DNA from 3 places in the Pseudomonas sp. 910_23 genome. Region 3 is predicted to be linked to each of the others. Evidence: riboswitches for the same ligand, from Rfam matches in the RefSeq annotation. Region 3 holds a riboswitch; each other region holds the start of a gene.

Region 1 (10,303 bases), on a different contig from region 3:
AGAAGAAGGGCGTCGATAATAGATGGAGTGGTTTATGGCGGATACGCGTCGTTGGGTGTGGCTTGGCGGGATAGTCCTGCTGTGCGGTTTTGTGTTCTTGCTGCATTCGATCCTGACGCCGTTTCTGGTGGCGCTGTTGCTCGCCTATCTGTTCGATCCCGTGGTGGATCGCCTGGAAAAAGCCGGTATGTCGCGTACTTTGGGCGTGGTCACGGTGTTCGCACTGTTCACGCTGATTATCACCGCGCTGGTGTTGATACTGGTGCCGATGCTGGCCAAGCAGCTGTTTCGCCTCTACGAGCTGGCGCCGCAGATGCTCGACTGGTTGCAGCACACGGCAATGCCGTGGGCTCAGTCCAAGTTCGGGTTGGCGGATGGGTTCTGGAAGTTCGACAAGGTCAAGGCGGCCATCAGCGAGCATATGGACAAGACCACCGATATCGTTACGGTGGTGCTCAGCCAGGCAACCGCTTCGAGCCTGGCACTGATCGGCTGGTTGACCAACCTGGTGCTGATCCCGGTGGTGGCGTTTTACCTGCTGCGTGATTGGGACATCATGATGGCCAAGATCCGCAGCCTGCTGCCCCGTGACCGTGAAGAACGCATCGTCTCCCTTGCTGCAGAATGCCATGAAGTACTGGGGGCATTCGTTCGCGGTCAGTTGCTGGTGATGCTGGCGCTGGGGGTGATCTACGCAGCTGGCTTGATGGCCATCGGCCTGGAGCTGGGGCTGTTGATCGGCTTGATCGCAGGCCTGGCAGCCATCGTGCCGTATATGGGCTTTGTGATTGGTATCGGCGCGGCGCTGGTGGCCGGTCTGTTCCAGTTTGGCGGCGACCTCTACCCAATGCTGGGGATTGTCGCGGTGTTCATGGTCGGCCAGGCATTGGAAGGCATGGTGCTGACGCCGTTGCTGGTAGGCGATCGGATTGGCCTGCACCCGGTGGCGGTGATCTTTGCGATCCTGGCGGGTGGCGAGTTGTTCGGGTTTACCGGCATTCTGCTGGCGCTGCCGGTGGCGGCGGTGATCATGGTGCTGGTGCGTCATGTTCACGACTTGTACAAGGATTCGGACGTGTATACGGGCGTTGATGAGCCCGAGTTGTAATCGCAATGTCACAAACCCGGCCAAGGCCGGGTTTGTTGTTTGTGGGGCAGGGGGCGTCAAACAATCCGCGTAAAACCGCCAGGTTAACGCAAACCTTTGATTTTGCTTGTGGTCTGCTGCATTGTGCACCCGGCGTCACGGGTATAAACTTTGCAAACTTTACACAGAGGCCACTAACGGTTCGATGGGAGCCGTTCAGTCAGCATGAAACCGATTCAGCTGCCCCTAGGTGTGCGTCTGCGTGATGACGCTACCTTTATCAATTACTACCCAGGCGCCAATGCCGCTGCACTCGGCTATGTGGAGCGGCTTTGCGAAGCCGACGCCGGGTGGACTGAAAGCCTGATCTATCTGTGGGGCAAGCATGGCGTGGGGCGTACCCACCTGTTGCAGGCCGCGTGCCTGCGTTTCGAACAGATGGGCGAGCCGGCAGTGTATTTGCCCCTGGCCGAGTTGATGGACCGCGGTGTCGGCATCTTCGACAACCTTGAGCAATACGAACTGGTGTGCCTGGACGACTTGCAGTCGGTGGCCGGCAAGGCGGATTGGGAAGAAGCGCTGTTTCACCTGTTCAACCGCCTGCGCGACAGCGGTCGTCGTTTGCTGATCGCCGCTTCCACATCGCCTCGTGAGCTGCCGGTGAAGCTGGCCGACCTCAAGTCGCGCCTGACCCTGGCGCTGATCTTCCAGATGCGCCCGTTGTCCGATGAGGACAAGTTGCGTGCCCTGCAGCTGCGTGCTTCCCGACGTGGCCTGCACCTGACCGACGAAGTCGGGCACTTTATCCTGACTCGTGGCACCCGCAGCATGAGCGCGCTGTTCGATTTGCTTGAGCAGCTTGACCAGGCCTCCTTGCAGGCGCAAAGAAAATTGACGATTCCTTTCCTCAAAGAAACACTGGGTTGGTAAGGCGTTGATTTGCCAGCAATCGGCAATTTACGGGCGCCAGAAAACCTGCGTTTGAGCCCAGAGGGCCACGCAAGTGCAGTGATAAATGGAATTACGGCTTAGATGGCATAGTCCAAACAATAAGTCACATAGATCACGATTGAATTTGCAAATCGATGTGATAGAGGGCATAGTCTCGGCTTCTTTACACATCAGCCACGGTCGTGCCCATGCTAAATCGCTTCGCACCCCTCGTGCCTCTCGCACTCGTTACCCTATTGTTTGGTTGCGCCTCCCACCCTCAACAGGTGGCAGAACAGCCCAAACCACAGGTTCAAAATCAGGCCAAGTTCGTTGCTGCACAGTCTGCTTCTGTTTATGAAGAAGAGATGGCAACCGAAAAAGAACTCGCCGAGTTTTCAGACAGCAAGCCTTACCAGCTGCCCCTTCTGGCCGACAGCATTCTTGAACGCGGCAAGTCCCTGATCGGTACTCGTTACCGTTTTGGCGGCACCTCTGAAGCCGGTTTCGATTGCAGCGGTTTCATCGGTTATCTGTTTCGTGAAGAAGCTGGCATGAACCTGCCTCGCTCCACCCGCGAAATGATCAACGTGGATGCACCGTTGGTCGCACGCAACAACCTCAAGCCGGGCGATCTGCTTTTCTTTAGTACCAGTGGCCGTGGTCGTGTCAGCCACGCCGGTATCTACCTGGGCGATAATCAGTTTATCCACTCCAGCAGCCGCCGCAGCGGTGGTGTTCGGGTCGATAACCTGGGCGACAGCTACTGGAGCAAAACCTTCATCGAAGCCAAGCGCGCACTCGCCATGGCCCCGACTACGGTTACCGCTAGTAAGTAAAGTTAAAGTGATACTTGAAGTTTGACGTGTAAGCGCTAGAATCCCTGGACATTGTTGTTATCCGTTCGCGCGAGCTTTGCTTGCGCGTTCTGGTTTTCAACGTTCGGCAGCGAAAGCCGCATCCAGACCAGGATTGTTCTGCACATGTCGACCTCGGCCCGCCTGATGCTCATTGTTTGCGCCGCGCTGCTCAGCGCCTGCGCCAGCCGTCCACCGCCGCCCGCGCCTGTAGCGGTCAAGCCCAAGCCGGTATTCAACTACGCCACCCAGAATTTTTCGCCTGCTGCCGAAGACGTGCTCTTCCGTGCGCTGGGCCTGGTCGGCACGCCTTATCGCTGGGGCGGCAATACACCGGATTCGGGGTTTGATTGCAGTGGCCTGATCGGCTTTGTGTTCCGCGACGCCGCCGGCATTTCCCTGCCGCGCACCACCCGCGAACTGATCGTGATGCGTGGCCAGGACGTCAGCGAGCAGAACCTGCAAACCGGTGACTTGCTGTTCTTCGCCACAGGCGGTGGTTCACGGGTCAGCCATGCGGGAATCTATGTCGGGGAAGGGCGCTTTGTGCATGCGCCGCAAACCGGCGGTACGGTTAAGCTCGACACGCTATCCAAAGCGTATTGGCAGAATGCCTACCTGAGTGCCAAGCGGGTTTTACCGGGGAATCTGGCACGCAACCCTTGAGTCGTACATAGATCCATGGTGGGAGGGGGCTTGCCCCCGATAGTGGTGTAACAGTCGGCACATACTCAGCTGACAGACCGCAATCGGGGGCAAGCCCCCTCCCACATTATTTGCAATGCTCTTGAGATGGGTTACTTGGCTGCAGAAACCCGCCACACCTTATTGCCCACATCATCAGCCACCAGCAAATCACCCTGCTGATCAATCACCACGCCCACCGGCCGGCCCATGGCTTTCTCGTCGCTGTTGAGAAACCCCGTCAGCACATCCACCGGCTGTCCTTTCGGCTGGCCCTCTTCAAACGGCACAAAAATCACCTTGTAGCCACTATGCGGCTTGCGATTCCACGAACCATGCTGGCCGATAAACGCGCCGTTGCTGAATTGCGTAGGCAACTTGCTGCCCTCGGCGAAGGTCAGCCCCAGTGAAGCGGTGTGCGGGCCTACCGCGTAGTCTGGCGCGATGGCTTTGGCAACCAAGTCCAGGTTTTGCGGCGTGACGCGCACATCCACATGCTGGCCGTAATAGCTGAAGGGCCAGCCATAGAAGCCGCCATCCTTGACTGAGGTGATGTAGTCCGGCACCAGGTCACTGCCGATTTCATCGCGCTCGTTCACCGCCGTCCACAGTTTGCCGCTCTGTGGCTCCCAGGCCATGCCGTTGGGGTTGCGCAGGCCGGAGGCGAAAATGCGGTGTTGGCCCGTGGCGCGATCAACTTCCCAGATCGCCGCGCGGCCTTGTTCGGCGTCCAGGCCATTTTCACCGACGTTGCTGTTGGAGCCGACGCTCACATACAACTTGCTGCCATCCTTGCTGGCCACCACGTTTTTCGTCCAGTGGTGGTTCAAGGGGCCACCTGGCAACTCCACGACTGTTGTGCCTGGGGATGTGATTGCGGTTTCACCTGGCTGATAAGGAAAACGCAGCAACTTGTCCGAGTCCGCCACGTACAGGTCGTTGCCCACCAGTGTCATGCCAAACGGCGAATTCAGATTTTGTAGAAATACCGTACGCGTTTCGGCCACGCCGTCATGATCGGCATCGCGCAACAACGTAATGCGGTTCGGGCTCGGCACACCGGCACCGGCGCGGCCCATGACTTTTTCCATCACCCAACCCCGCACGCCTTTGGTGTCGTCTGGCTTGGGTGGCGCATTGGTCTCGGCCACCAACACGTCGCCGTTGGGCAGTACGTAGAGCCAGCGTGGATGCTCCAGGCCCTCGGCGAATGCGGCCACTTGGGTGCCGGCGGCAGCCGTTGGCTTGGCGCCTTCAGGCCAACCGATCGCCGGGGCGATGTTGACGGTGGGAATCAGCGTCTTGTTCGGCTCCGGCAGTTTGGGCGAGGGCCCGGTGCCATCGGAGACTTGCAAGGTAGAGCTTTCGCCGCAGGCGGCGAGGCTGCCGGTGAGCATGATCAGTAAGGCCAGTCGGGTTTTAGGCATGGTTTTCTCCTTGATACCTGTAAGGGTAGAGAAGCACGCTGTACGGATGGTTCAAGTACAAGGCCAGCTTTAATTGACGCTCCACCCCCAACCCACTAACCTTCGCGGCTTGTTCCAGGTGCTCTGTGGCGTGCGCGTCGACAGGGTGAAACAGGGAAGCCGGTGAGCGAGCGCACTTGTACACAGTGCTGCCGCGATTCCGGCGCTGCCCCCGCAACGGTAAATGAGTCAAGACGGTGCTGTTTGCCACTGTATCGCCCGCGATATGGGAAGGCGCGCCCTCGGCTGCTTCGACAAGACGCGCCACTCATGAGTCCGGAGACCGGCCTTGAACATTCAACAGCATCACGGTGGGCGATGCTTGGCTGTCTGTTTTTTCTTTTTCCTGCCCGCCGTTTTTGTCCAGCCCCAACGGAGAGCTGCCATGACCGATTCCCCCGACCGAGACGAACGCCACCTGGCGCGCATGTTGCGCAAAAAAGCCGTGATCGACGAGCGCATCGCCAATTCGCCGAATGAGTGCGGCTTGTTGCTGGTATTGACCGGCAACGGCAAAGGCAAGAGCAGTTCGGCCTTCGGCATGTTGGCCCGCGCCATGGGTCACGGCATGCAGTGCGGTGTGGTGCAGTTCATCAAGGGCCGCAACAGCACAGGCGAAGAGCTGTTCTTCCGGCGCTTCCCCGAGCAAGTTCGCTTCCACGTCATGGGCGAAGGCTTCACCTGGGAAACCCAGGATCGTCAACGCGATATCGCCGCCGCCGAAGCAGCTTGGGCGGTGTCGCGGGCAATGCTCAATGACCCTTCCATTGGCCTGGTGGTGCTGGATGAACTGAACATCGCTCTCAAGCACGGCTACCTCGACCTGGACCAGGTACTAAGCGACCTGCAAGCCCGCCCGCCGATGCAGCATGTGGTGGTCACTGGCCGTGGTGCCAAGCCTGAATTGATCGAAATGGGCGACACCGTCACCGAAATGGGCATGCTCAAGCACGCGTTCCAGGCCGGTATCAAGGCACAGAAGGGCGTTGAACTTTGAATCAGCCCCGCCAATGCCCAGCCGTCTTGATCGCCGCTCCGGCGTCCGGCCAAGGCAAAACCACGGTCACCGCTGCGCTGGCCCGTTTGCATCGCAACCTGGGGCGCAAGGTGCGCGTGTTCAAATGCGGGCCGGACTTTCTCGACCCGATGATCCACGAGCGCGCCAGCGGTGCGCCGGTGTATCAATTGGACATGTGGATGGTGGGCGAGCAGGAAAGTCGTCGTTTGCTGTGGGAGGCGGCGGGGGAGGCCGACCTGATCCTGATCGAAGGCGTGATGGGGCTGTTCGACGGCACCCCCTCCAGCGCCGACCTGGCGCGGCACTACGGCGTGCCAGTGCTGGGGGTGATCGACGGGACTGCCATGGCCCAGACCTTTGGTGCCCTGGCCCTGGGCCTGGCGCGCTATCAGCCCGACCTGCCGTTCGCCGGCGTGCTGGCCAACCGTGTCGGCACCCTGCGCCATGCCCAGTTGCTCGAAGGCAGCCTCACGGAGGGCTTGCGTTGGTACGGCGCGTTATCCCGCGAGACCGGTATCGAACTGCCGAGCCGCCACCTGGGCCTGGTGCAAGCCAGCGAACTCAATGACCTCGATGTACGCCTGGATGCCGCCGCCCAGGCATTGGGCAGTAGCTGCGAAGTGGCCCTGCCGCCCCCCGTGACCTTTGCCGCGCCCGAAGTGATCAAGGCCGAACCGTTACTTGCCGGTGTGCGTATCGCCGTCGCCCGTGACGAAGCCTTTGCCTTTACCTATGGCGCCAGCCTGGATTTGCTGCGGGCCATGGGCGCAGAGCTGACATTCTTCTCACCTATTCATGATCGCCAACTGCCGCAGGCAGACAGCCTTTACCTGCCAGGCGGGTACCCGGAGCTGCACCACCAGGCGCTGTCGGCAAACACCTCGATGCTGGAGGCCATCCGTGCTCATCACGCCGCCGGCAAGCCACTGCTCGCCGAATGTGGCGGCATGCTCTATCTGCTCGATTCGCTGACGGATGTAGAGGGCGCCCGAGCCGAACTGGTTGGCGTGCTGCCAGGCGATGCGGTGATGCAAAAGAAACTCGCGGCACTGGCCCTGCAAAGTGTCGAATTGCCGGAAGGTACGTTGCGCGGGCACACCTATCACCACTCCTTGACCAGCACCGCATTGGCGCCGATCGCCCGTGGCCTGAGCCCTAACGGCGGGCGCGGGGCTGAAGCGGTTTACCGACAAGGGCGGCTGACCGCTTCCTACGTACACTTTTATTTTCCGTCGAATCCTGGCGCGGTGGCCGCGTTGTTCGTGCCAGACCTTGAGACCGCTATCGCAGGCAAGCCAGCTCCCACAGTTGACCGAGTTGAAACCCCATCCAATGTGGGAGGGGGCGTGCCCCCGATGAGGCCATGACTGACAACGCCTTCCCCGAGGCCGACCGCCAGGCCGTTTACCGCGCCATCGCCGAACGCCGCGACATGCGCCACTTCACCGGCGGCAGCGTCGCCCCGGAACTGTTGCACCGCCTGCTCCAGGCCGCGCACCAGGCACCCAGTGTAGGCCTGATGCAACCGTGGCGTTTTATCCGCATCAGCGACCGCTCATTGCGCAGGCAGATTCAACAGTTGGTGGAAGAAGAGCGCGCACGCACCGCGCAGGCCCTGGGCGAGCGCTCCGATGACTTCATGAAGCTCAAGGTCGAAGGCATCAGCGACTGCGCCGAGGTGCTGGTGGCTGCACTGATGGATGATCGCGAGCGCCACATCTTCGGGCGCCGCACCTTGCCGGAAATGGACATGGCGTCTCTATCTTGCGCAATCCAGAACCTGTGGCTGGCGGCGCGCGTGGAAGGCCTGGGCATGGGCTGGGTGTCGCTGTTCGAACCCCTGGCGTTGGCCGAACTGCTGGGCTTGCCAGCCGGCGCGAAACCCCTGGCCGTGCTGTGCCTGGGGCCGGTGGCTGAGTTCTACCCGGCACCGATGTTGCAGCTCGAAGGCTGGACCGAGCCGCGGCCGCTGAGTGACATGCTGTATGAAAACAAGTGGGGAGTGAGTCAATGAGTGTGGCCTTGCTGTGTGTCGCTGCGGTGGCGCTGGATGCGCTGCTGGGTGAACCCAGGCGCTGGCATCCGCTGGTGGCGTTCGGCAACTTCGCCGGGCGCATCGAGCAGCGTTTCAATAGCGGTGGGCGTGGCTGGCGCAGCCATGGCGTGACCGCGTGGTTTATCGCAGTCGTGCCTCTGACCTTGCTGGCCACCGCGTTATCGTGGGCGCCTTATATCGGCTGGCTCCTGGAAATCCTGGCGTTGTACTGCGCCTTGGGCATGCGCAGCCTGGGCGAGCATGTGACGCCGGTGGCCCAGGCCCTGCGCAGCGATGATCTGGATGAGGCACGCAAACGCGTGAGTTACCTGGTCAGTCGCCAGACCAGCGAACTGGACCGCACCGAAGTTGCGCGCGCCGCAACCGAGTCGGTGCTGGAGAACGGCAGCGATGCGGTATTCGCCGCATTGTTCTGGTTTGTGGTGGCGGGCGTGCCAGGCGTGGTGCTTTATCGCCTGAGCAACACCCTCGACGCCATGTGGGGCTATCGCAACGAGCGCTTTGAGCGTTTTGGCTGGGCGGCTGCAAAGATCGACGATGTGCTCAACTACATTCCTGCGCGGCTGGTGGCCTTGACCTACGCGCTATTGGGCAAAACCCGCCTGGCCCTCAAATGCTGGCGCACCCAGGGCCCGACGTGGGACAGCCCTAACGCCGGTCCGGTGATGGCTGCCGGTGCCGGTGCGTTGGGCGTTGAACTCGGTGGCGCAGCGATTTATCACGGCGAGGTGCATCAGCGCCCGCAGTTGGGCGAAGGCCCGCCGGCCGATGCCGACTCCATTGATCGTGGCTGGCACTTGGTGCAGCGCGGCGTATGGTTGTGGCTGCTGGTCTTGTGCGTAGGGGCGCAAATCTATGCTTGAACACGGTGGTCGGCTGCGAAAGGCCGCGATTGAATACGGGATTGCCGAAGCGGATTGGCTTGATCTGTCCAGTGGCCTGGCGCCCTGGCCGTGGCCGATTCCCGAGATCCCGCTGCGTGCCTGGGCCCGCTTGCCCGAAACCGATGACGGCCTGGAGAAGGCCGCCTGCGAGTATTACGGCGCCGCCCAGTTGTTACCGGTGCCGGGCTCCCAGGCCGCGATCCAGTTGCTGCCACGCCTGCGCCGCTCCGGCAAGGTCGGCGTGCTTTCGCCTTGCTATGCCGAGCACGCCGAAGCCTGGCGCCGCGCCGGTTATGTGGTGCGTGAAGTGCAGGAGCAGGAGGTCGACTTCTTTCTCGACAGCCTCGATGTGCTGGTGGTGGTCAACCCCAACAACCCCACGGGCCTGAGCCTGCCCCCGCAACGCTTGCTGGACTGGCACGCGCGGCTGGTCCAGCGCGGGGGCTGGCTGGTGGTGGACGAAGCGTTCATGGACGTGACCCCCGATTCAAGCCTGGCGAGCCATGCCGATCAGGTCGGTCTGATCGTACTGCGCTCGTTCGGCAAGTTTTTCGGCCTGGCGGGTGTACGCCTGGGCTTTGTGCTGGCCGAACGCAAGTTGCTCAAGTTGCTGGCCGAACAGGTCGGGCCCTGGGCAGTCAGCGGGCCGACGCGGGTATTGGGCCAAGTGTGCCTGCGCGATACGGATGGGCACACCCGCCAGCGCAATCGATGCATCGAAGCGGGCCAGCGCTTGTTCGAACTGCTTGAGCGCAGAGGCTTTCAACCTCACGGCGGCTGCGCATTGTTCCAGTGGTTGATCACGCCTCATGCCGAGCGCCTGCACGAATTCATGGCCCAGCGCGGCATCCTGCTGCGCCTGTTTGTGCACGACAGCAGCGTGCGTTTCGGCTTGCCCGACACCGAAGCTGACTGGTTGCGGCTGGACGAGGCTTTGGCCGCATACAAGGACGCCACATGAGTACACTGATGGTGCAGGGCACTACCTCCGACGCCGGCAAGAGCACCCTGGTGACCGCGCTGTGCCGTTGGCTGGTGCGCCAGGGTGTCGCGGTGGCGCCGTTCAAGCCGCAGAACATGGCGCTCAACAGCGCGGTGACGGCCGAAGGCGGCGAGATCGGCCGCGCCCAGGCAGTGCAGGCCCAGGCCGCCAACCTGGCACCCCACACCGATATGAACCCGGTGCTGCTCAAGCCCAACAGCGACACCGGCTCGCAAGTGATCATCCACGGTCGCGCCGTGACCAGCATGAACGCCGTGGCCTATCACGACTACAAAGCCATCGCGATGCAGGCGGTGCTGGCTTCCCACGCACGTTTGA
Region 2 (10,303 bases), on a different contig from region 3:
CAGGTGCGCAATCGGCCCGCCGAAGGAGGTGAGGCCCAGGCGCAGGAAGATCAGGAACACTGACCAGGGGCTGCTGCGGTGATCGGCAAGCTTGGGCAAGGGGACGTCTCGGGCAACGGTGCTGGATGTTGCCGACCATAACCAATTTTCATGACGCGCAGAAGAGCGGGTATTTTGCTGCTCCCATTGAATTTATCCGCGGTTGCTTGAGTCACTCAAAGCAGTGCATTGTTTTTCCATCCACAGGACCTCAAGGACCGACCATGACCTTTTTCATCTTCCTGCTCGCCTGCGCCGCCGCCGCCAGTACCGGTGTGATCTTCAAACCCGGTGCCTGGTACGAATCCCTGGTCAAGCCCAGCTTTACCCCGCCCAATTGGCTGTTCCCGGTGGCATGGACGATCATCTACCTGCTGTTGGCCTGGGCCGGTTACCGCTTGACCCTGATCCCCGGCAGCGAAATGGTGTTGGCCTTGTGGGCGGCGCAGATTGCATTGAACACGCTGTGGACGCCGGTGTTCTTCGGTGCCCATCGGTTGTTCGTCGGGATGCTGATTATCGTGCTCTTGTGGCTCACCGTGGCAGCGATGGTGGTGCTGGCCGTGCGCCTGGATTTGATTACCGGACTGATCCTGTTCCCGTATCTGGCGTGGCTGTGCGTGGCCGCGGCGTTGAACTTCTCGATCCTGCGTAATAATCGCTGATGGCTTACCAGCATTGGCCCGCCAGCGAGCCCGAACTGGCCCAGATGCGCCGCTTCAATCAGAAACTGGCGTGGATGCCGCGCTTTAAAGTCCGCAACCGCGTGACGCCGCGCATGATCCAGGCACTGCTACGCGCCAGCCAGACGTTCAAGAAGGCGCCCGTGGTTGAGCTGAAAAGGCTGGGCACGGTGCCCGTGCGCATCTTGCGCCCCAGTGGCAAGCTCAAAGGCGTGGTGCTGGATATCCACGGCGGTGGCTGGGTGATCGGCAATGCGCAAATGAATGACGACCTTAACCTCGGCATGGTCAACGCGTGCGATGTGGCGGTGGTGTCGGTGGATTACCGGCTGGCGGTAGATACGCCGATCGAAGGGTTGCTGGACGATTGCCTGACGGCTGCGCGCTGGCTCCTGGCGGATTGCCCGGAGTTTGCCGGCCTGCCGGTGTTTTTCGTCGGTGAATCGGCCGGCGGGCACCTGGCGGCGGCGACTTTGTTGGCGCTCAAACAATGGCCCGAGTTGCTCCAGCGGGTAAGCGGCGCGGTGTTGTATTACGGCGTCTACGATTTGACCGGCACGCCCAGTGTGCGCACGGCCGGTCCGGGCACCTTGTTGCTGGACGGTCCGGGCATGGTCCAGGCGCTGCGCCTTCTAACGCCGGGGATCAGCGACCAGACGCGCCGGCAGCCGCCGTTGTCCCCTTTGTATGGGGACTTTGAGGGGCTGCCGCCAGCGCTGATGTTCGTGGGCGAATTGGACCCGCTCAAGGATGACACCCTGCTTATCGCCGAGCGATGGGCGGCGGTTGAGGCCCATCTACTGCCGGAAGCGGCCCATGGGTTTATTCATTTTCAGGTGGCGATGGCCGATCGCGTGTTGGCTTACGCTCGCCAGTGGATAGCGGGTCGGATCCTTGGCGATGAGCGTTAGTATCGAGGCGGTGCAGGCCGCTGACATTCCCCAGGTGCTGAGCTTCGCTTTGCAGGCGCGTGATGAACTGTTTCCTACGCTCAGTGCCACCGGTGTTCCTCACGATCTGGCGCAGTTTGAAGCCATCTACCTTGAGGGCGGCGGGCGGTTTTTGATTGCCCGTGCCGAAGGCCGGATCGTTGCCGCAGTGGCTTATCGGCCCTACGACGGCCGCTTCCCGCAGTTGAACTATCAGGGGCGCAAGACGGTGGAAGTGGTGCGCCTGTATGTGCTCCCGGCAGTGCGACGCTTGGGCCTGGCGCGCCAGTTGTACCGCTCGCTGGAGGCGCTGGCGCGGGCGGATGGCGTGGAGGTGATGTACTTGCACACCCATCCGTTTCTGCCCGGCGCGATTGATTTCTGGCGGCGGCAGGGGTTCGAAGTGGTGGATGTCGAGGCCGACCCGATCTGGCAAACAACCCATATGCACCTGCCTCTGTAGAACCAATGTGGGAGGGGGCTTGCTCCCGATGAGGGAGTGTCAGCAAACACATCTATGACTGACCCACCGACATCGGGAGCAAGCCCCCTCCCACATTTTGATCACAGTTGGCTGTCAGGCTGTCACCAGAACAAGCTGCTCCAACCTACGGTTCAGTTGGAGCGCAGACGCAGGATTTGCGCACCGTCGAACGGGTCTGTCAGGTAATGCCCCTGTACCCCGAATGTCTCTTGCAAACGCTGCGGCGTCAGCACTTGCAGCGGCGCGCCCAGCGCCACCAGTTGCCCGCGATCCAGTACGGCCAGGCGATCACAGGTCAACGCCTGATTCAGATCATGCAGCGCAATCAAGGTCGTCACCGGCAAGCCTTGCACGCCTTTGAGGATCGCCAGTTGATGCTGGATATCCAGGTGATTGGTCGGCTCGTCCAGCAATAAAATCTGCGGCCGTTGCGCCAGGGCGCGGGCGATATGCACGCGCTGACGCTCGCCACCGGAGAGGCTGCGCCAGGCGCGTTGGCTCAGGTGGGTGGCGTCTACGTCGTGCAGGGCCTGATGCACGATGGCATCGTCTTCGCGCGACCACGGGCTCAGCGCCGACAGCCACGGCGTGCGGCCCAGGGCCACGGCATCGAACACGCGAATGGCGTCGTCGGTGTCGGCCTGTTGCTCCACGACCGCCAATTGTTGCGCGATGGTGCGGCGCGGCAACTCACCCAGCGGCTTGCCACCCAGGCGAACATCGCCGCTGGCCGGCACACGTAATCCAGCCAGCAATTTGAGCAGGGTGGATTTGCCTGAACCATTGGGCCCGACGATGCCGAGGGTTTCACCCAACTGCACGTCCAGGTCAACGTCACGCAGCAACTGCGCCTCACGCACTTTGAAGCCCAGGCCGCTGCAACTGAGCACGCTCATCGCGCATTCCTCCGGCCAATCAGGATCAGCGCAAACACCGGCGCGCCCACCAATGCGGTCACCACACCCACCGGAATCACCTGGCCCTTGATCAAGGTGCGCGACAGCACGTCCGCAGCGATCAAAAACAGCGCGCCACCCAAGGCGCTGGCCGGCAACAAGCGCGAATGCCCGGTGCCGAGCAACAGGCGCACCGCGTGGGGAATCACCAAACCGACAAACCCGATGGAGCCGACGATGGACACCATCACCGCCGTCACCAGCGCAGCGCAGGCCACCAGCACAAATTGCACTCGGCGTACGGGGATGCCGAGGGAGGCCGCCGAGTCGCTGCCGAAGGTAAACGCATCCAGTGCGCGACGGTGCCACAGGCACACCGCGAGCCCCACGACCGCCACCGGCACCGCCAACCACACCGACGGCCAGCGCACGCCGCTGAGGTTGCCCAGCAGCCAGAACATAATGCCGCGGGCTTGTTCGGAGCTGGCGGACTTGGTGATCAGGAACGCGGTCAGGGCATTGAACAACTGCGAGCCGGCGATGCCTGCGAGGATGATTTGCCCGGTGCCGCTGGACGAACCGCTGGCCCGCGCCAGCAGCGTCACCAGCGCAAACGCCGCCATCGCCCCCACAAACGCGCCGGCCGATAACGACACCAGGCCACCGCCCACGCCAATCAAGGCAACGAGTACCGCGCCGGTTGACGCGCCGGCGCTGATGCCCAGCAGGTACGGATCGGCCAGCGGGTTACGCAGCAGTGATTGCAGGATCACGCCGCATGTTGCCAACCCTGCGCCGCAGGCTGCGGCCACCAGGGCACGGGTGAGCCGATAGTTCCACACCACACCTTCGTCGATGGGGTCCAGCACGAAGCCTGCGCCCCAGAGTTTATTGGCGAGCACCTGCAGCACCACCTGCGGTTCGATGGCAGTTTCACCGATGGCGACGCCAGCGAGTAGGGCGAGCAGCAGCAACGCCAGGGCGAGTAGGGTGCGCATCATTGGCCCAGGTTATAGCCGTCGATGGCGGCGGCCAGTTGTTCAAGGCCTTCGAAGGTGCGCAGGCTCGCCTGCAACGCCAGGGCGTCGAGGATGATGATGCGGTTGTTCTTGACCGCGTCCATGTTACGGGTCACGGGGTCGCTGCGCAGGAAGGCGAGTTTCTTTTCATGGTCGTCGGCCGGGTAGCGGCGGCGGTCCATGCGTGCGATCACCAGGAAGGTGGGGTTGGCCTTGGCGATGGTTTCCCAGCCGACGGCGGGCCACTCTTCATCGGACTGCACGACGTTACGCAGGCCTAGGGTTTGCAGCATGAATTGCGGCACGCCCTTATGGCCGGCTACGTAAGGGTCGCTGGCCATTTCGGCGCTGGAGAACCACACCAGTGCGCTGGCCTGCTTCAAGCCTTTGCCCTGCGCCGTAGCGACGGATTTGGCCAGGCGCGCCTTGAGTTCGTCGGTCAGTTGCTGGCCGCGATCCTGTACGTCGAAAATCTGCGCCAGTTGCTGGAGGCTCTGGTAGATCGTCTCGATGCGAAAGGGCTCCAACCGGGTGCCATCGGCGCCCACCAGGTTGTCCTTGCCTTCGCAGTCGGACGGCAACAGGTAGGTGGGGATCTTCAGTTCATGAAACTGCTCACGGGTGCCGACCACGCCTTGGGGCCCTACCACCCATTCCAGCTCGGCGGCCACCAGTTGCGGGCGCTTGGCGAGTACGGCTTCGAAGCTTGGCTCGTTGTTGGCCAGGCGCTCGACGCGGTCGTCCTGGGCCTTGTACTGCGCCGCCACGTTGTTGAACCACAGCGAAGTGCCGACCACCTTGTCGCCCACGCCCAGGGCGTAGAGCATCTCGGTGGCGGCTTGGCCGATGGTCACGCTGCGGGCGGGGGCGTGCTGGAAGGTCAGGGTGCTGCCGCAGTTTTGCACGGTCAACGGGTACTGAGTGGGCGCGGCTTGCGCCAGGGCACACATACCCAAGCCTGCGATCAGGGCGGTAACGCGTGGCAGCATGAGGCGATCTCCTTGTGAACCGTAGATGCAGCAGGGGAGGTACGGCTCGGAAATACGCCCATGGACGCTGCTGATGGGCAGGGCCAGGATGTCCTTCCCGGACACCCCGCCGGTTAGTGAATTAGCTGGGCCGGCAGGTCTCCTGACTGATGCGTCGTCGCCTTGCTCCCGCCTTCCCGGACGCGGTCCAGTGGCAGTGGGGAGCAGGCTCGGCATCTACAGTTGCGGGGGCAGTTTCGGTTCACGTCGCGTGCGGCGTTTCGAATTCCCTGTTAGTCCCATACGGGAACCGGCGGCGGTATGGTAAGCGATCGCGCCCTGTAGGAGCGAATCAGAGTCGAATATCTTGCGGCCCGCGGATCAGCGCTTCGATCCGCGTACCTGTGGCGCGTTCTTCGTTGCTGAACCCGTCGTAGTCGGCCAGGTTGGCGAAGCGGATGCCGGTCAGTTGTTCGATCTGGATCACACTGCGCTGGTAGGTTCGAAGCGGGCCGAATACCAGGTCGAGTTGGCCCAGTTCGCGGCTTTGGTCAATGGTGTAGGCACTGGCCGAGGGCTTGCCATCGTCGCTGAGGTAAGCCACCACTTTCCAGAACGCCTTGGGGATTTTCACGCCACGGTAAAGCCGGTCGTCATCGGCGAACACTGGCCCGGTAAACACCGTGGCCCGGGCTTTCCAGCGCTGGGTGTTGTCGAGGATGTAGTCTTCGAGCTCCAGCCAGGTTTTCTGGTTGAAGCCGCTCATTTGAGGGGAGCAGTTGGTGAAGTGAAAGGTGTCGAAGTTGGCGGTGTTCGCCTCGTCGCCCCAGTTGGGGTCCTGGCGCCGTACCAGGTGGCCGCGGTCCAGGCCATTGCCGGCATAGAGGTCTTCACCTACTTGGGCGTCCAGGGGCAGGCGGCCATCGTAGGCCCAGGTGTCGTTGCTGCGCGTGATGTCCACATGCTTGGCGCCGTCGATATTGACCCCCACGTAGAGCGCCAATCTTCGGGAGCGCGACATGGTGATGGAGAAATGCGTGTAGTCCAGGCGCTTGGGTTGCACGTCGCCCGCCAGTGGCTCGCCAACCGTGGGCCATGGCACCACGAAATCGCTGAGGAAATCGTCGGCATAGCCCGCGCGGTTTTTGAAGTCCTTGGCCGCTGTGACACGCGGCGTCGCGGCTCTGGTTTCCAGCAGGGTGGGGCTGGCCGCGACCAATGGACGCAGGTCGGCGAGCCTTGGGCGGTGGGAAAGGTCGATTTTGGCTGTGCGGGCGGGCATGGGCATGTTCCTTATGGGCCTCGGATAAACACCACTGAAACACAAACTCATGACAATTTGGCCCAGGGGGCGAACACAGGGCTATCCTGAAAACCGTTACCCGGACGTTCATCACACGCCAAAAAGGAGCCAGCTCATGTGTGTTCGCCAACTGCGCAACCCGATTTTCTGCCTGATCCCGCCGTACATGCTCGACCAGATCGCCCGCCACGGGGATAAAGCCCAGCGGGAGGTCGCATTACGCACGCGCGCCAAGGACAGCACGTTCCGGTCGTTGCGTATGGTCGCGGTACCCGCCAAGGGCCCGGCCCGCATGGCGCTGGCCGTGGGCGCCGAGAAACAGCGCTCGATCTACAGCGCCGGAAACACCGATAGCCTGCCCGGCAAGCTGGTTCGCGGTGAAGGGCAGCCCGCCAGTGGCGATGCCGCGGTGGACGAAGCCTATGATGGCCTGGGCGCGACCTTCGATTTTTTTGACCAGGTATTCGACCGCAACTCCATCGACGATGCGGGCATGGCGCTGGACGCCACGGTGCACTTCGGCCAGGACTACAACAACGCGTTCTGGAATTCGACCCAGATGGTGTTCGGCGATGGCGACCAGCAGTTGTTCAATCGCTTCACCGTGGCACTCGACGTCATTGGCCATGAGTTGGCTCATGGCGTGACCGAGGATGAGGCCAAGCTGATGTACTTCAACCAGTCCGGCGCGCTGAACGAGTCGCTGTCGGATGTATTCGGTTCGTTGATCAAGCAGTACGCGCTGAAGCAAACGGCCGAGGACGCCGACTGGTTGATCGGCAAGGGGCTGTTTACCAAAAAGATCAAAGGCACCGCTCTGCGTTCGATGAAAGCCCCGGGCACCGCCTTTGATGACAAGCTGCTGGGCAAAGACCCGCAGCCGGGGCATATGGATGATTTTGTGCAAACCTACGAGGACAATGGTGGCGTGCATATCAATTCCGGCATTCCCAACCACGCGTTCTATCAGGTGGCCACCAAGATTGGCGGGTTCGCCTGGGAGCGTGCAGGGCGGATCTGGTATGACGCACTGCGCGATTCGCGGCTGCGGCCCAATTCCGGCTTTTTGCGTTTTGCGCGTATCACCCATGATATTGCCGGTCAGCTTTATGGCGTAAACAAGGATGAGCAGAAGGCGGTCAAGGCAGGCTGGAAAGCGGTGGGCATTAACGTTTGACGAAGCCGCCTGTGCGGCGAGGAACAGCCATGCGAATTTCAATCAAGGAAAGCGGCGGGGCGGCGTTTTTTCCAGGGTTGGCCAAACCGCGCAGCGTCGAACTGGACGCGCTGCCCGAGCAGGACCAGCAAGAGTTACGGCAACTGATCGAAGACTCGGGTTTCTTTCGGTTGCCGCAAAGCACTCGCCCTGAACCAGGCAACCCCGGCCAGGTGCATTACACCCTGACAGTGACGGAGGGAGCGCGCGAGCACACGGTCTGTGTGCTCGCGCCGGTAAAACCCCAGGCCCTGGATGGTTTGGTGCAGTGCGTGCGGCGACATATCAATTGTTGAAGCGCCAAGGCTACTTACGATCCAGCCACACCGTCTGCGCATTGCAGAACTCGCGTACACCGAAGTGCGACAGCTCGCGGCCGAACCCGCTTTTCTTCACGCCGCCAAACGCCACCCGAGGGTCCGACACGCTGAACGCGTTGACGAAGACCCCGCCGGTTTCCAGCTGGTCGGCAATCGCTCGCGCCTTTGCCGCGTCGGCCGTGAAGATGCTGGCCGTCAGGCCGAACTCGCTGTCGTTGGCCAGGGCCACGGCGTGCTCGGCGTCGCGGGCGGTGATGATCGACGCCACGGGGCCGAACAGTTCCTGTTTGAACGACGTCATTTGGTCGGTGACGTCGGCCAGGACGGTCGGTTCGTAGTAATTGCCCGCGCCCGCGACTTTATGGCCACCCAACAGCAGCGTGGCGCCTTCTTCCAGGGTCGCCTGGACCTGGCCGTGCAGTTCGTCACGCAGATCAAAACGCGCCATGGGGCCAATATAGGTGGCGGTCGAGGTGGGTTCGCCCATCACCAGGGCGCGGCTGGCTTCCAGGAATTTGGCAGTGAAGGCTTCAACCACGCCGGCTTCGATGATCAAGCGCTTGGCGGCGGCGCAGACCTGGCCGCTGTTCTGAAAGCGGCCGATGACGGCGGCTTGTACGGCGGCGTCGAGGTCGGCGTCGTTGAGCACGATAAACGGGTCGGAGCCACCCAGTTCCAGCACGCATTTTTTCAACGCGGCCCCGGCCTGTGAGCCGATGGCGATACCGGCGCGCACGCTGCCAGTGAGCTTCACGGCGGCGATGCGCGGGTCGGCGATGGCGGTGGACACGCCGTCCTGGGTCACGTTGATCACTTCAAACACGCCTTCGGCAAAACCGGCTTTGCGCAGCGCTTGCTGGATCAGGTAGGCGCTGCCCATTACGTTGGGCGCATGTTTGAGTACATAGGTGTTGCCGGCGAGCAGGGTCGGCACGGCGCCGCGCAGCACTTGCCACACCGGGAAGTTCCACGGCATCACCGCGAGAATCGGGCCCAGTGGGCGGTATTCGATCCGGGCGCTGCCGTTGTCCACCAAGGTAGGTTCCGGGGCGAGCATGGCCGGTCCGTGGGCGGCGTACCACTCGCTGAGCTGGGCGCATTTTTCAATCTCGGCGCGGGCCTGGGCGATAGGCTTGCCCATTTCCAGGGTGATCATCTGCGCCATGTCTTCAGCTTGCTCACGCAGGGCGGCAGCCAGGGCCAGCAGATAGTCGGCACGCTGGTTCACCGGGGTGTGGCGCCAGGTACGGAAGGCATCGGTCGCGCGGGTGAGGGCGGCATCCAGTTGTGCTGCGCTTTCATAGGGGTAGCTGGCAACGGTTTCACCGTTGGCGGGGTTGATCGACAAGGCGTGGGTCTGATGGGAAATAGCGTTGTTCATGGCACCGTCCGGCTGAAAGAGTGAATGATGGCCAGCGTACGGGGCTGTATCTTTTCTGGAAACTGAATAATATTAAGCAATACGTTCATGAATGGAGAATGACTTGGATCTGGTGCAGCTGGAAATCTTCAAGGCCGTTGCCGAACAAGGCAGCATCAGCGCCGCCGCGCAGTTGATTCATCGGGTGCCGTCGAACCTCACCACGCGCATCAAGCAACTGGAGCAGGATTTGGGCGTGGAGTTATTCATCCGTGAGAAGAGTCGCTTACGTTTGTCCCCCGCCGGGTGGAATTTCCTCGGCTATACGCGGCGCATTCTCGACCTGGTGCAAGAAGCCCGCGCCACGGTGGCGGGGGAGGAGCCCCAGGGCGCCTTTGCCCTGGGCTCGCTGGAGAGCACGGCGGCCGTGCGTATCCCTGCGTTACTAGCGGCGTATAACCAGCAATACACCAAGGTGGAGTTGGACCTGAGTACGGGCCCCTCGGGCACCATGATCGAAGGCGTACTGTCGGGCCGGCTGACGGCGGCCTTTGTCGATGGCCCGGTGCTGCACTCCACGCTGGAGGGTGTGGCGGTGTTTGAGGAGGAGATGGTGGTGATCGCGCCGCTGCATCACGCGCCGATCAGCCGGGGGCAGGATGTGAATGGCGAGAACATTTATACGTTTCGCTCGAACTGCTCGTACCGGCATCACTTTGAACGCTGGTTTTCACAGGATGGCGCGGTGCCGGGCAAGATCTTCGAGATCGAGTCGTACCATGGCATGTTGGCTTGTGTCAGCGCCGGGGCCGGGCTGGCGCTGATGCCGCGCAGTATGCTGGAGAGTATGCCGGGGTGTGCGGCGGTGAGCGTGTGGCCGCTGCCCGACACATTCCGTATCTTGAATACCTGGCTGATCTGGCGGCGGGGCACGGTATCGCAGAGTTTGAACAGCTTTGTAAAACTGCTGGAAGAACGCAATCTACCAGCACCGTAGATCAAATGTGGGAGCTGGCTTGCCTGCGATAGCGGCGGTTCAGTTAAAGATTCATTGAATGACACACCGCTATCGCAGGCAAACCAGCT
Region 3 (10,303 bases):
AGGCGCGGCAACCAGATGTCGGCGTCAGTCTCGCTGTCCAGCTCCAGCTCTTGGTCGATGCGGGTTTCGCGCACCAGCTTGAGAATGTCTTTTTGCAACTCAAGGGCGCGGCGCGGGTCGAGCAATTGCGCCTCGTAATACTCGTCGGCCAACAACTCAAGGTTACGCAATGGGCCGTAGGTTTCGGCACGGGTCAACGGTGGCATCAGATGGTCGATGATCACGGCCTGGGTACGCCGCTTGGCCTGGGCGCCCTCGCCCGGGTCGTTGACGATAAACGGGTAGATATTGGGCAGCGGCCCCAGCAATGCATCCGGCCAGCAGTTTTCCGACAGGCCCACGCCCTTGCCCGGCAACCACTCCAGGTTGCCGTGCTTGCCCACATGAATCACGCCGTGTGCGCCGTAGGTGTGACGCAGCCAGAAATAGAACGCCAGGTACCCATGGGGCGGCACCAGGTCCGGGTCGTGGTACACGGCACTCGCGTCCACCTGGTAACCCCGGGCCGGCTGGATGCCGACGAAGGTCAGGCCCAGGCGCAGGCCGGCGATCATCATGCGGCCGTCGCGGAACATTGGATCGTTTTGTGGAGCACCCCAACGTTGCAGCACGGCCTGGCGATTGGACTCGGGCAGTCGATCGAACAACGCCTGGTACTCGGCCAGGCCCAGGCTTTGATGGCACGGGCGCTGGTCGAGGCTGTCGAGGTCGTTGGTGACACCGCCGAGCAGCTCGTGGATCAGTGCGGTGCCGCTGTCCGCAAGCGCCGGCGCCACCGGATAGCCTTCAACCTGCAAGGCCCGCAGGATATTCAGCGCCGCTGCTGGCGTGTCCAGGCCCACACCGTTACCGATGCGACCGTCACGGGTCGGGTAGTTGGCGAGGATCAGGGCGATGCGTTTGTCGGCATTCGGCACCCGGGCCAAGTCAACCCAACGCCGCGCCAGTTCAGCGACAAAATCCATGCGCTCGGGCGCTGCGCGGTAGCACACCACGTCAGACTGGCTGCGCTCGCTGCGCCAGGCCAGGTCCTTGAAGCTGATCGGCCGGCTGATGATGCGCCCATCCAGCTCGGGCAAGGCAATATGCATGGCCAGGTCGCGGGGGCCGAGCCCCTGTTCGCTTGCCTCCCAGCCGGGTTGATTATCCTGGGCGCAGATCGCCTGGATCACCGGGACGTTGCGCCGAAACGGTCGCAGATGCGGCGCTTCGGGGCTGGATTGGGCAAAGCCTGTGGTGTTGAGGATCACCGCGACTTGCACGTCGTCCAACAGGTCCTCGACCACTGTGAGGCAACCGGGCTCTTTCAAACTGGCCACTGCGATGGGCAATGGGTTCAGGCCCGCTGCCTGCAAGCGCTGGCAGAACACATCGATAAACCCGGTATTGGCCGCCTGCAAGTGGGAGCGGTAGAACAGCACCGCGGCCACGGGAAAGTCGGCGCGCCAATCCGCCTGCCAGTCATTGAGGCGGGCATTGGCTTTGTGCGGGTGATAGATCGCCGTACGCGGCAAGGTTTGTGGCTCGGCCCAGGCATAGTCGCGGCCCAGATGGGCGCTGGCCAGGCAGTGATAAAAGTCCAATGCATTGCCCAGGCCACCCTGGCGCAAAAAGTGCCACAGACGCTCGCGCTGTTCAGCAGCAACGGTGCTCAGGCCGCTGAGTTCCGGGTCTGGACGATCATCCCCCGGCACCAGGATCAACGTGACGCCACGCTCGGCCAGCTCTACCAGGCGCTCGATGCCGTAGCGCCAATAACCAATGCCGCCATGCAAGGAAATCAGGATGACCTTGGCGTGACGCAACACCTCATCGACGTACAGGTCGACCGAGGCGTGGTTCTGCACCTGCATCGGGTTGGCCAGGCGCAGGCTGGGGTAATCCTCGGGCAACTGCTGGGCGGCTTCGGCCAGCAGCGCCAGGCTGGAGTCACCGCTGCACAGGATCACCAGCTCGGCGGGGGTTTGGCCAAGGTCGGCAATATTGTCGTCCGCGACGAAACCACCGGGTTGGGTCCTGAGCAGGTGCATGGTTAAACGCTGAGGGCAGCGCGCAATTGCGCTTCAAGGCCAGCGGCGTCCAGCTCCTGACCGATCAGCACCAGGCGCGTGATACGCGCTTCATCGGCACCCCAGGCACGGTCGAAGTGCTTGTCAAAGCGTGTGCCCACGCCCTGGATCAGCAGGCGCATCGGCTTGTTCGGGATAGCAGCAAAGCCTTTGACGCGCAAAATGCCGTGTTGCACCACCAATTGGGTCAGGGCGTCCAGCAACAGTGCTTCGTCGGCTTGAGGCAGGTCGATGGAGATGGAGTCGAAAGCATCGTGATCGTGGTCGTCTTCGCCTTCATGGTGATGATCGTGATGGCTGTGGCGAGCGTCGATATGCTCTTCGGAGCCGGCACCCAGGCCGATCAGCACGTCCAATGGCAGGCGACCGCTGCTGGCTTCGATGATCTTAACCGCCGGCGGCAGCTCCTCGGCCACTTCCAGGCGCACGCGGGCCAGGTCTTCGGTGCTGATCAGGTCGGCTTTGTTGAGGATCACCAGGTCGGCGCTGGCCAGTTGGTCGGCGAACAGCTCGTGCAAAGGCGACTCGTGGTCCAGGTTCGGGTCCAGTTTGCGCTGGGCGTCGACTTGATCCGGGAACGCAGCGAAAGTGCCGGCGGCCACGGCCGGGCTGTCGACCACCGTGATCACCGCGTCAACCGTGCAGGCGCTGCGGATTTCCGGCCACTGGAACGCTTGCACCAGGGGTTTGGGCAAAGCCAGGCCCGAGGTTTCGATCAGGATATGGTCAAGGTCACCACGACGAGCGACCAGTTCGCGCATCACCGGGAAGAACTCTTCCTGCACGGTGCAGCACAGGCAGCCGTTGGCCAGTTCGTACACGCGGCCGTTGGCTTCTTCTTCGGTACACCCGATGGAGCATTGCTTGAGGATTTCGCCGTCAATGCCCAGTTCGCCGAACTCGTTGACGATCACGGCTATGCGACGGCCCTGGGCGTTATCGAGCATGTGGCGCAGCAACGTGGTCTTGCCCGAGCCGAGGAAGCCGGTAACGATGGTGACGGGGAGTTTGGCCAGTGTTTTCATCGGATGCCCTTTGGGGCGGGCATACGGGACGACAGGCCCTGCGGCGCGCGCAGCAGCGGATTTCGTCACCGGATCACCCCGCCCGGTTGAATTGGAAAATCGGTGACGAGGCAGGTCTCCTGGCTTGGGGCGTGCAGGTCTTGTGACCAACGCTGACTGCGCCTTCCCGCCGTCTCGGCAGTGGCGTGGCAGTCAACTGAACCCTTCACAGTTGCGGGGGCAGCCGCGGCTTGAACCGCGTTCCCTTCTTAGCTTCGACCTGGGCCGAAGAACCTCGAGGGTGCAAGGCTACGCAGTGCAACGGAGCGGGTCAATGTCGCGCCGCCTAAAGCATAAACTTACCCAGCCTGTGCCTTAACCAACTCAGTCTTTGTAAGGCTTGAGCCGATCCCGCAAAAGCGCCTGCAATATGATGTCATATTCAATACGGAACGGTCGCGCAGTCCGACACCACGCAGCAGTGCTCATTTCATACAGACACTCCTGCCCTTTCGCAATTAGCAGAGTGTTTTTGAAATGTGGCGAATTTTAATCCATTGGCTTCAGGAATGAATCATGCTGATATCGACTTCTAACGCGCCCACTCCCTTCGCTCTTTTTAACGATACAGGTGCAATCAATAACAAACCGCGAGTCAGTACTGACGCTGTTGAGGGTGCGCCGCAGGGTTCCCTGGCCAGCCCTCCGGCCGCACAGCACAATCATAGCAATCTGCCGCGATTCAAACGATCAGAGCCACTCTTGAGCAGCCTTGTAGAACAGCCCACCAGCGACCGCCCTAAGGTAGTCCATTACCAACAGGACGCTGTGATGAATAAGATAAAACAGCACTTTCGTGAGTACGCCACAGGCGAAAACGACCGTTTTGTAAACGTTAACGAATTGAAAGAAGCGGCAGGTCAGGTGCCAACCACCAGAACTTTTTCCGCCGAGGCAACCTTGTATGCCAAGATACTCCTGCAAAACCCTCGGGCACTTCGTGAGCTAGATATCGGCATTGGTGACAATGGCAGGCCCGGCGCAGAAGATGGAAGATTCGATATTGAAAACATCGAGCACATGCTCACAAAGCCCACTTTCGATGGGCAGCACTATGCCGTTTTGCTGCGTTATCGACCCAACTAACTAATCTGGTCAAGTTACACAGCCGGCGATGTTTGACACTTGATCGCAAGGCTTCGACAGGCAAGCGGTGCTCCTCAAGACGCATCTATTTGACGTACATCACTGCGTCATGCTCTCCTACACATCTTGTTTCGGGTGCCCTTCACAGGGTGAAACGGGAAACCGGTGAGTCGATGCGTCGACGAGTCCGGTGCTGCCCCCGCAACGGTAAGCGAGTGAAGTGTCACAGCCACTGTGCAAATGCATGGGAAGGCGATGCTGTCAGGACGTTCAAAAGTCCCCTCGCAAGCCCGGAGACCGGCCCGAAAATATCAGATAACAAACCCGCGGTGGGCGGGCGCTGTTCAGAACCCTGCGTGCCTGGCTCGCGGGGTTTTCATGCGCTCGTTTCACCCTGATACCTGAAAGGGACGCGCCATGTCGATCATCAGCAGCACTTCTCCCTCCGCCAGCAGCACTGCCACCTTGAGCCAACGCCTGACCGCCGCCATCGGTGCATCAATCCTTGGCGCGTGCCTGGTGTATTTCGCCGGTTTCTCCCATATCGAAGCCGTGCACAACGCGGCCCACGATACCCGCCACAGCGCCGCGTTCCCGTGCCACTGAGACCTGCCGACATGATCAAGCGTATTGCCCAAACCGCAGGGTTCACCGGCTTATTGGCCGCCCTGCTGCTGACCCTGCTGCAAAGCTTGTGGGTCGCGCCGTTGATTTTGCAGGCGGAGACCTTTGAAAAGGCTCCAGCTGTTGCCGAAGTCCCCCATGAACATGCTGCTGGCGCCGCTGCCCACACCCACGACGCCGAAGCCTGGGAGCCGGAAGATGGCTGGCAGCGCGTGCTGTCGACCACCGGTGGCAACCTGGTCGTTGCGGTCGGGTTTGCGCTGATGCTGGCCGGCCTGTACACCCTGCGCGCACCAACCCGTACAGCTCAAGGGCTACTGTGGGGCCTGGCCGGTTACGCGACATTCGTACTTGCGCCGACCTTGGGCCTGCCGCCTGAACTGCCGGGCACCGCCGCCGCTGATCTGGCGCAACGGCAGATCTGGTGGATCGGCACTGCCGCGTCTACCGCTGCTGGCATTGCTTTGCTGGTGTTCGGTCGCGGCTGGTTGCTCAAAGTGCTGGGCGTGGCGATCGTCGCCGTACCCCACGTGATTGGCGCTCCGCAGCCGGAAGTCCACTCCATGCTGGCCCCGGAGGCCCTCGAAGCCCAGTTCAAGATCGCATCGCAGTTGACCAATGTGGCGTTCTGGCTGGCCCTTGGTCTGATCAGTGCCTGGCTGTTTCGCCGTAACCGCGACGAACACTACTCGGCATGACCCTCGTCGTCGGCCTGGGTTGCCAGCGGGGTTGTGATGTCCGAACCCTGCTGGAACTCCTTGATAGCGCCCTCGCCGAAGGCGGCATTGAACGCCAACGCATTACCGCGCTGGCGAGCATTGATCGCAAACAGGCTGAGCCGGGGTTGGTGGCCCTGGCCCAATTGTTGAGCCTGCCCTTGCAGTGTTTCAGCGCCGAACAACTGGCCGGCTTTGAACATCGGCTGAGCCACAAATCAGACGTAGCATTTAGCCATACCGGCTGTTACGGCATCGCCGAAAGTGCCGCATTGGCCTTGGCCGAGCAACTCGCCCACGGCCCTGCCCACCTGCTCATCACCCGCAAGAAAACCATCCAGGCCACCCTTGCATTGGCCTGCGCCGGTTAAAATCCCGATAATTGCCGTTCTCGATCATGAGCAATCTTCATGCTCGCCCGTTTTTTCAACAGGAATTCCCCATGACCGTCTACTTCATCGGCGCAGGCCCCGGCGACCCGGAACTGATTACCGTCAAGGGCCAGCGGCTGATCCGCAGCTGCCCGGTGATCATCTACGCTGGCTCGCTGGTGCCTGCGGCAGTACTGGAAGGTCATCAGGCACACCAGGTGGTCAACAGTGCCGAGCTGCACCTGGAACAGATCATCGACGTGATCAAAGCCGCCCATGCGCAAGGCCAGGATGTGGCGCGCGTGCACTCCGGCGACCCGAGCCTTTATGGGGCGATTGGTGAGCAAATCCGTCACTTGCGCGAGCTGGGCATTCCCTTTCAGATCATTCCCGGGGTCACGGCGGTGGCTGCCTGCGCGGCGTTGCTGGAAACCGAACTGACCCTGCCGGACATTGCCCAGAGCGTGATCCTGACCCGTTATGCGGATAAAACCAGCATGCCGGCGGGTGAGGGCTTCGACAGCCTGGCCCGGCACGGCACGACAATGGCCATTCACTTGGGGGTCAATCATCTGGACAGGATCGTCGCTGAGCTGCTGCCGCACTATGGTGCAGATTGCCCGATCGCCGTGGTGCACCGCGCGACATGGCCGGACCAGGATTGGGTGGTGGGTTCGTTGAGTGATATTGCCCAGAAGGTCGCGACTAAAGGCTTTCGGCGTACGGCGCTGATTGTGGTCGGGCGGGTGTTGGCAAATGATAGCTTTGGCGAATCCTCGCTGTACCGCGCAGGTCACGCCCACCTCTATCGTCCTTGAAGATATGAACTGAACCACAGCCAATCCAAACTATCAGACAATCATCATAGCTGGCTGAATTTAGAGCATAAAAAACGGCGCTCACGGGGCGCCGTTTTTTTAGCTCGCAGTGAACACCTTACTCAGTAGTAGGCGTTTTCTTTCTGCGTGTGATCAGTCACGTCGCGCACACCCTTGAGCTCAGGAATACGCTCAAGCAAGGTGCGCTCGATGCCCTCGCGCAGAGTCACGTCCGCCTGGCCGCAACCCTGGCAGCCGCCGCCGAACTTCAATACCGCGATACCGTCATCCACTACGTCGATCAGGCTCACCTGACCGCCGTGGCTGGCCAGCCCCGGGTTGATCTCGGTTTGCAGGTAGTAGTTGATCCGCTCATTGACCGGGCTGTCGGCGTTAACGTTGGGCACCTTGGCGTTGGGCGCCTTGATAGTCAACTGGCCGCCCATGCGATCGGTGGCGTAGTCGACTACGGCGTCGTCAAGGAAAGCTTCGCTGAAGGCATCGATGTACGCGGTGAAGCTTTTCAGCCCCAGGGCGGTGTCTTCAGGCTTCTCTTCACCCGGCTTGCAGTAGGCAATGCAGGTCTCGGCGTACTGGGTGCCGGGCTGGGTGATAAAGACGCGGATGCCGATACCCGGGGTGTTCTGCTTGGACAGCAGGTCAGCCAGGTAATCGTGGGCGGCGTCGGTAATGGTTATGGCAGTCATGGAAACTCCTCACAGGCTTGCCGGCAGTTTACGCCAAATTATTACGCAGGTACAAAGTCCGAGCATTTTTGTCGGAAAAGCCCCCCTATCCCCCTGACCGATGGCGAACAACCGCCCCATTGCCCGTGAAAACAGATCGATCGCCAACGCCTGCCTTGCACCTAGTTATATAGGCCTCCCGCAAAATCATGCTGAATATAGTGAATCCTCTTCGGCTATTGGTTGTGAGGATTCAATGAATATTGCTATGCAGAGTTTCCATTTCAAGGGTTTGCCTGCACAGCCAGCGCATCTGGACCATTTGATTGATTACGTGACCGCACGCATCCCACTGAAGTCGTCACCCGCTTCTGATTGTTATTATTACCCCCCGCAAGATTCCGCATTGGGTCGCGAGTGCAAGGAAGCCTTTCGGGTGCTGAAAAAACTGCAGGAGGATGAAGACTTTCAACAGTTCCTCTGCAAGAAACCAGAGCCTGACAATTCCGTACTGGGGCGGGACTTTCTCTACGACCTGCTCTCGACAATGCTCAGCAGCACCCGCCCGCCGATGCCCGCTCTTCCCGAAGTTTTCAGCATCGACGACCACGCCGTGGTCCTTCGACATGTCCCCACTTATTGGTCCATCGACGTCGATGTATTGCTCGACATCAACCGCCGCGTGGGCAATGGACTCAAAGCCGATGGCTCGGTAAGGCTTGATCTGGTCTTCAAGTATTACTCCATCGCCCCCCCACAGCCCAAGACCACCGCACAGTGGAAATCGGTGCTCTATGGCCTGCAGGAGCACCGCGTTCTGCAGCGACTAGGACACGACGGCCACGTAAGCGACTTGGAGCATTTGTTGGATGCACCGGCCGACGAAACTATCAAGGAGGTGACCCGCCAAATCGAAAAGGAAACCGGCCGATCTCTGTTCCGTACAGTATTGCCTGAGCACTATTCCCCATCGCAGCAGGAACTGCTCGCAACGACACCAACGGTCTTGCTTGAGCAGATTCTCAACAGCCCGCAGAACCTGGCACTGGCCGAACGGATAGCCACGGCGTTGGGCTGGTATGGCAGCCAAAAGCACGAAAGTTGCCCACAGCCGGTTCTAGTGAAATTACTCTGGCGCGCGCTATGGCTGACGATCATCCCCGCACCTCAAGCGTCCATTGATAATGAATTGAAGTTGTTCATCTCAGCGGGAACTTATTATTCGTCGATCCGCAATTCTTTGGCCCGGCGCTTTGAAAACGCCCTGTCGATCAGCCCTGAGTCGACACCCTTGGTGATGTGCGTGGCCAAGGCCAATATCGCCAGCGAGGTATGGGTCGCCGATATTCCCCAGGACCTGCCCTACGGTGTCACCACTGCCTGGGTCAACTTCAGAAGCGGTTTCCTTCTGGCCGAAGCGCTGGCACCAGGCTCATCGCGCCACATGACCTTCGAACAATTGCTCAACCTGCCAGCGGCACACTTTCACGCCAACGCCGACAACCCCGAGCAGCAGGCGCTGATAGCGGCCGCCAAGCTGACGCCCACGGTGTATTGGGCACAAGCCAACGGATTGATTGCCACTCGGCAATCAGGCCCCTCCCGCGAAGAACTCAGCCAAGCCGTAGCCGCCCTGGAGCAACATGAGCATGAGGTGTTCAACGCGGTTCGCAATCTTGCCCTCAACCTGCCCAGTCGTTGGCGCTCGGCGTCAGACACCGAGTACGACAACGTCTTCCATGAGGCGCTTGAGACACCCAGGAATGCCTATAAGGTGCTGATCCAATCCCTGCTTGCCCACCTGGGTTCTGACACCCTTGATGTGGATCAAGACGAAATCACGGTGTACTCATTGCGAAAAGCCCTGGACAAGGTTCCGGTCGAATATGAAGACAAACGCAAGACCGATGCCGTTCGTTACCGGGCAGGTTTCATCCTTCGAATCGTAAAACCACGCCAGCCCTTCCAGGCCAACTACATCGAGGTGTTCCCCCTCGCCGGATTGATTCGTCGACGTCCTGACATCAAGACCCTGCCGCTGGACGGCAAGGTCGTAGAACTACGCGATGCGATGAGTTGGTGTAAATACAGGTTGGCCACCGAAGTCCCCTTTGATCCGAATGCCTACAAGGAGAGCAATACCCCTGTTGCAGGCCGCAAGGCCGAGTTGATCGTTGAGCAAGTCGGCGAAACATTGCCGGCCATCGATGCCCTGGGACGTCGAATCGAATCGTTCGCCCCTAATACCCTGTATGCCCCGCGCAGTGAACAATTGGCGAGTATGATCGCCCGAGAGCTGTTTTTCCGCGACGAAGAAGCGCTCCTGGAACAGACCCGCAAAAGCACACGGGAAATGGACATCGGCCGCGATGTACTGGAAGACATGACGTTCTGGGGCAAGGTATTTGTTCCCTTCTGGGCCGGCATTGACGACCTCGCATCCGGGGATCCCCAGCGCATCAAACCGGGGATCGCGAGCCTGACCATCGACTTCGTGTCTTTTGCCTTGCCGGTCGGAAGGTATGTTGCCGGCTCCAGCCGTCTGATCATCCAGGCCGGGAAAACCGGGTTGCGCCTGGCCTTGCCAAAACTCGCAAAACTGACAGGCACGCTGGTGATTTCAGTTCTGCAGGAACTCAACCCCCTGGCGGCGGTACCCAGCCTGCTCAGGCTGGCGCGCTTTGGACTGGCCAAGCTTGGCCGTATTGCCATGCGCCAGACGAAACGCGGGGTAGCCCTCCTACGCGATGGAACCCTCGCTGCCCGCCACATGAAGTCAGTTGACCCCACGACCTGGAAGCCACTTCAGGCCGGCGATCGACTCTTTACCGTCGACGGTTTCCCTGACATTCCGATGCGTAACGTCGGT

The links. Region 3 has a riboswitch for cobalamin ahead of cobW (cobalamin biosynthesis protein CobW). Riboswitches for the same ligand answer to the same signal wherever they lie in the genome.
Positions count from the first base shown of each region.
Region 1: it holds a riboswitch for cobalamin, as region 3 does, so the genes downstream of both, cobO (cob(I)yrinic acid a,c-diamide adenosyltransferase) here and cobW (cobalamin biosynthesis protein CobW) in region 3, are expected to answer to the same signal.
Region 2: it holds a riboswitch for cobalamin, as region 3 does, so the genes downstream of both, FW800_RS10495 (ABC transporter substrate-binding protein) here and cobW (cobalamin biosynthesis protein CobW) in region 3, are expected to answer to the same signal.

Region 1 covers NZ_VXCZ01000004.1:150,308-160,610, reverse strand. The annotation lists gene FW800_RS06420 (AI-2E family transporter) at 35-1,108, shown strand; gene hda (DnaA regulatory inactivator Hda) at 1,313-2,017, shown strand; gene FW800_RS06410 (C40 family peptidase) at 2,227-2,856, shown strand; gene FW800_RS06405 (C40 family peptidase) at 3,001-3,540, shown strand; gene FW800_RS06400 (PQQ-dependent sugar dehydrogenase) at 3,672-4,985, opposite strand; cobalamin riboswitch at 5,085-5,330, shown strand; gene cobO (cob(I)yrinic acid a,c-diamide adenosyltransferase) at 5,410-6,021, shown strand; gene FW800_RS06390 (cobyrinate a,c-diamide synthase) at 6,018-7,409, shown strand; gene bluB (5,6-dimethylbenzimidazole synthase) at 7,406-8,056, shown strand; gene cbiB (adenosylcobinamide-phosphate synthase CbiB) at 8,053-8,961, shown strand; gene cobD (threonine-phosphate decarboxylase CobD) at 8,954-9,943, shown strand; gene FW800_RS06370 (cobyric acid synthase) at 9,940-10,303, shown strand, end outside.
Region 2 covers NZ_VXCZ01000007.1:65,615-75,917, forward strand. The annotation lists gene chrA (chromate efflux transporter) at 1-99, opposite strand, end outside; gene tspO (tryptophan-rich sensory protein TspO) at 264-704, shown strand; gene FW800_RS10475 (alpha/beta hydrolase) at 704-1,633, shown strand; gene FW800_RS10480 (N-acetyltransferase family protein) at 1,623-2,114, shown strand; gene FW800_RS10485 (ABC transporter ATP-binding protein) at 2,267-3,031, opposite strand; gene FW800_RS10490 (FecCD family ABC transporter permease) at 3,028-4,032, opposite strand; gene FW800_RS10495 (ABC transporter substrate-binding protein) at 4,029-5,039, opposite strand; cobalamin riboswitch at 5,155-5,348, opposite strand; gene FW800_RS10500 (DNA/RNA non-specific endonuclease) at 5,371-6,300, opposite strand; gene FW800_RS10505 (M4 family metallopeptidase) at 6,437-7,498, shown strand; gene FW800_RS10510 (protealysin inhibitor emfourin) at 7,528-7,833, shown strand; gene FW800_RS10515 (aldehyde dehydrogenase family protein) at 7,844-9,238, opposite strand; gene ptrR (putrescine utilization regulator PtrR) at 9,342-10,214, shown strand.
Region 3 covers NZ_VXCZ01000005.1:126,982-137,284, reverse strand. The annotation lists gene cobN (cobaltochelatase subunit CobN) at 1-2,030, opposite strand, end outside; gene cobW (cobalamin biosynthesis protein CobW) at 2,033-3,094, opposite strand; cobalamin riboswitch at 3,187-3,386, opposite strand; gene FW800_RS07785 (hypothetical protein) at 3,650-4,219, shown strand; cobalamin riboswitch at 4,336-4,539, shown strand; gene FW800_RS07780 (CbtB domain-containing protein) at 4,637-4,825, shown strand; gene FW800_RS07775 (CbtA family protein) at 4,837-5,541, shown strand; gene FW800_RS07770 (cobalamin biosynthesis protein) at 5,538-5,930, shown strand; gene cobM (precorrin-4 C(11)-methyltransferase) at 6,002-6,748, shown strand; gene nfuA (Fe-S biogenesis protein NfuA) at 6,871-7,455, opposite strand; gene FW800_RS07755 (SET domain-containing protein-lysine N-methyltransferase) at 7,871-10,303, shown strand, end outside.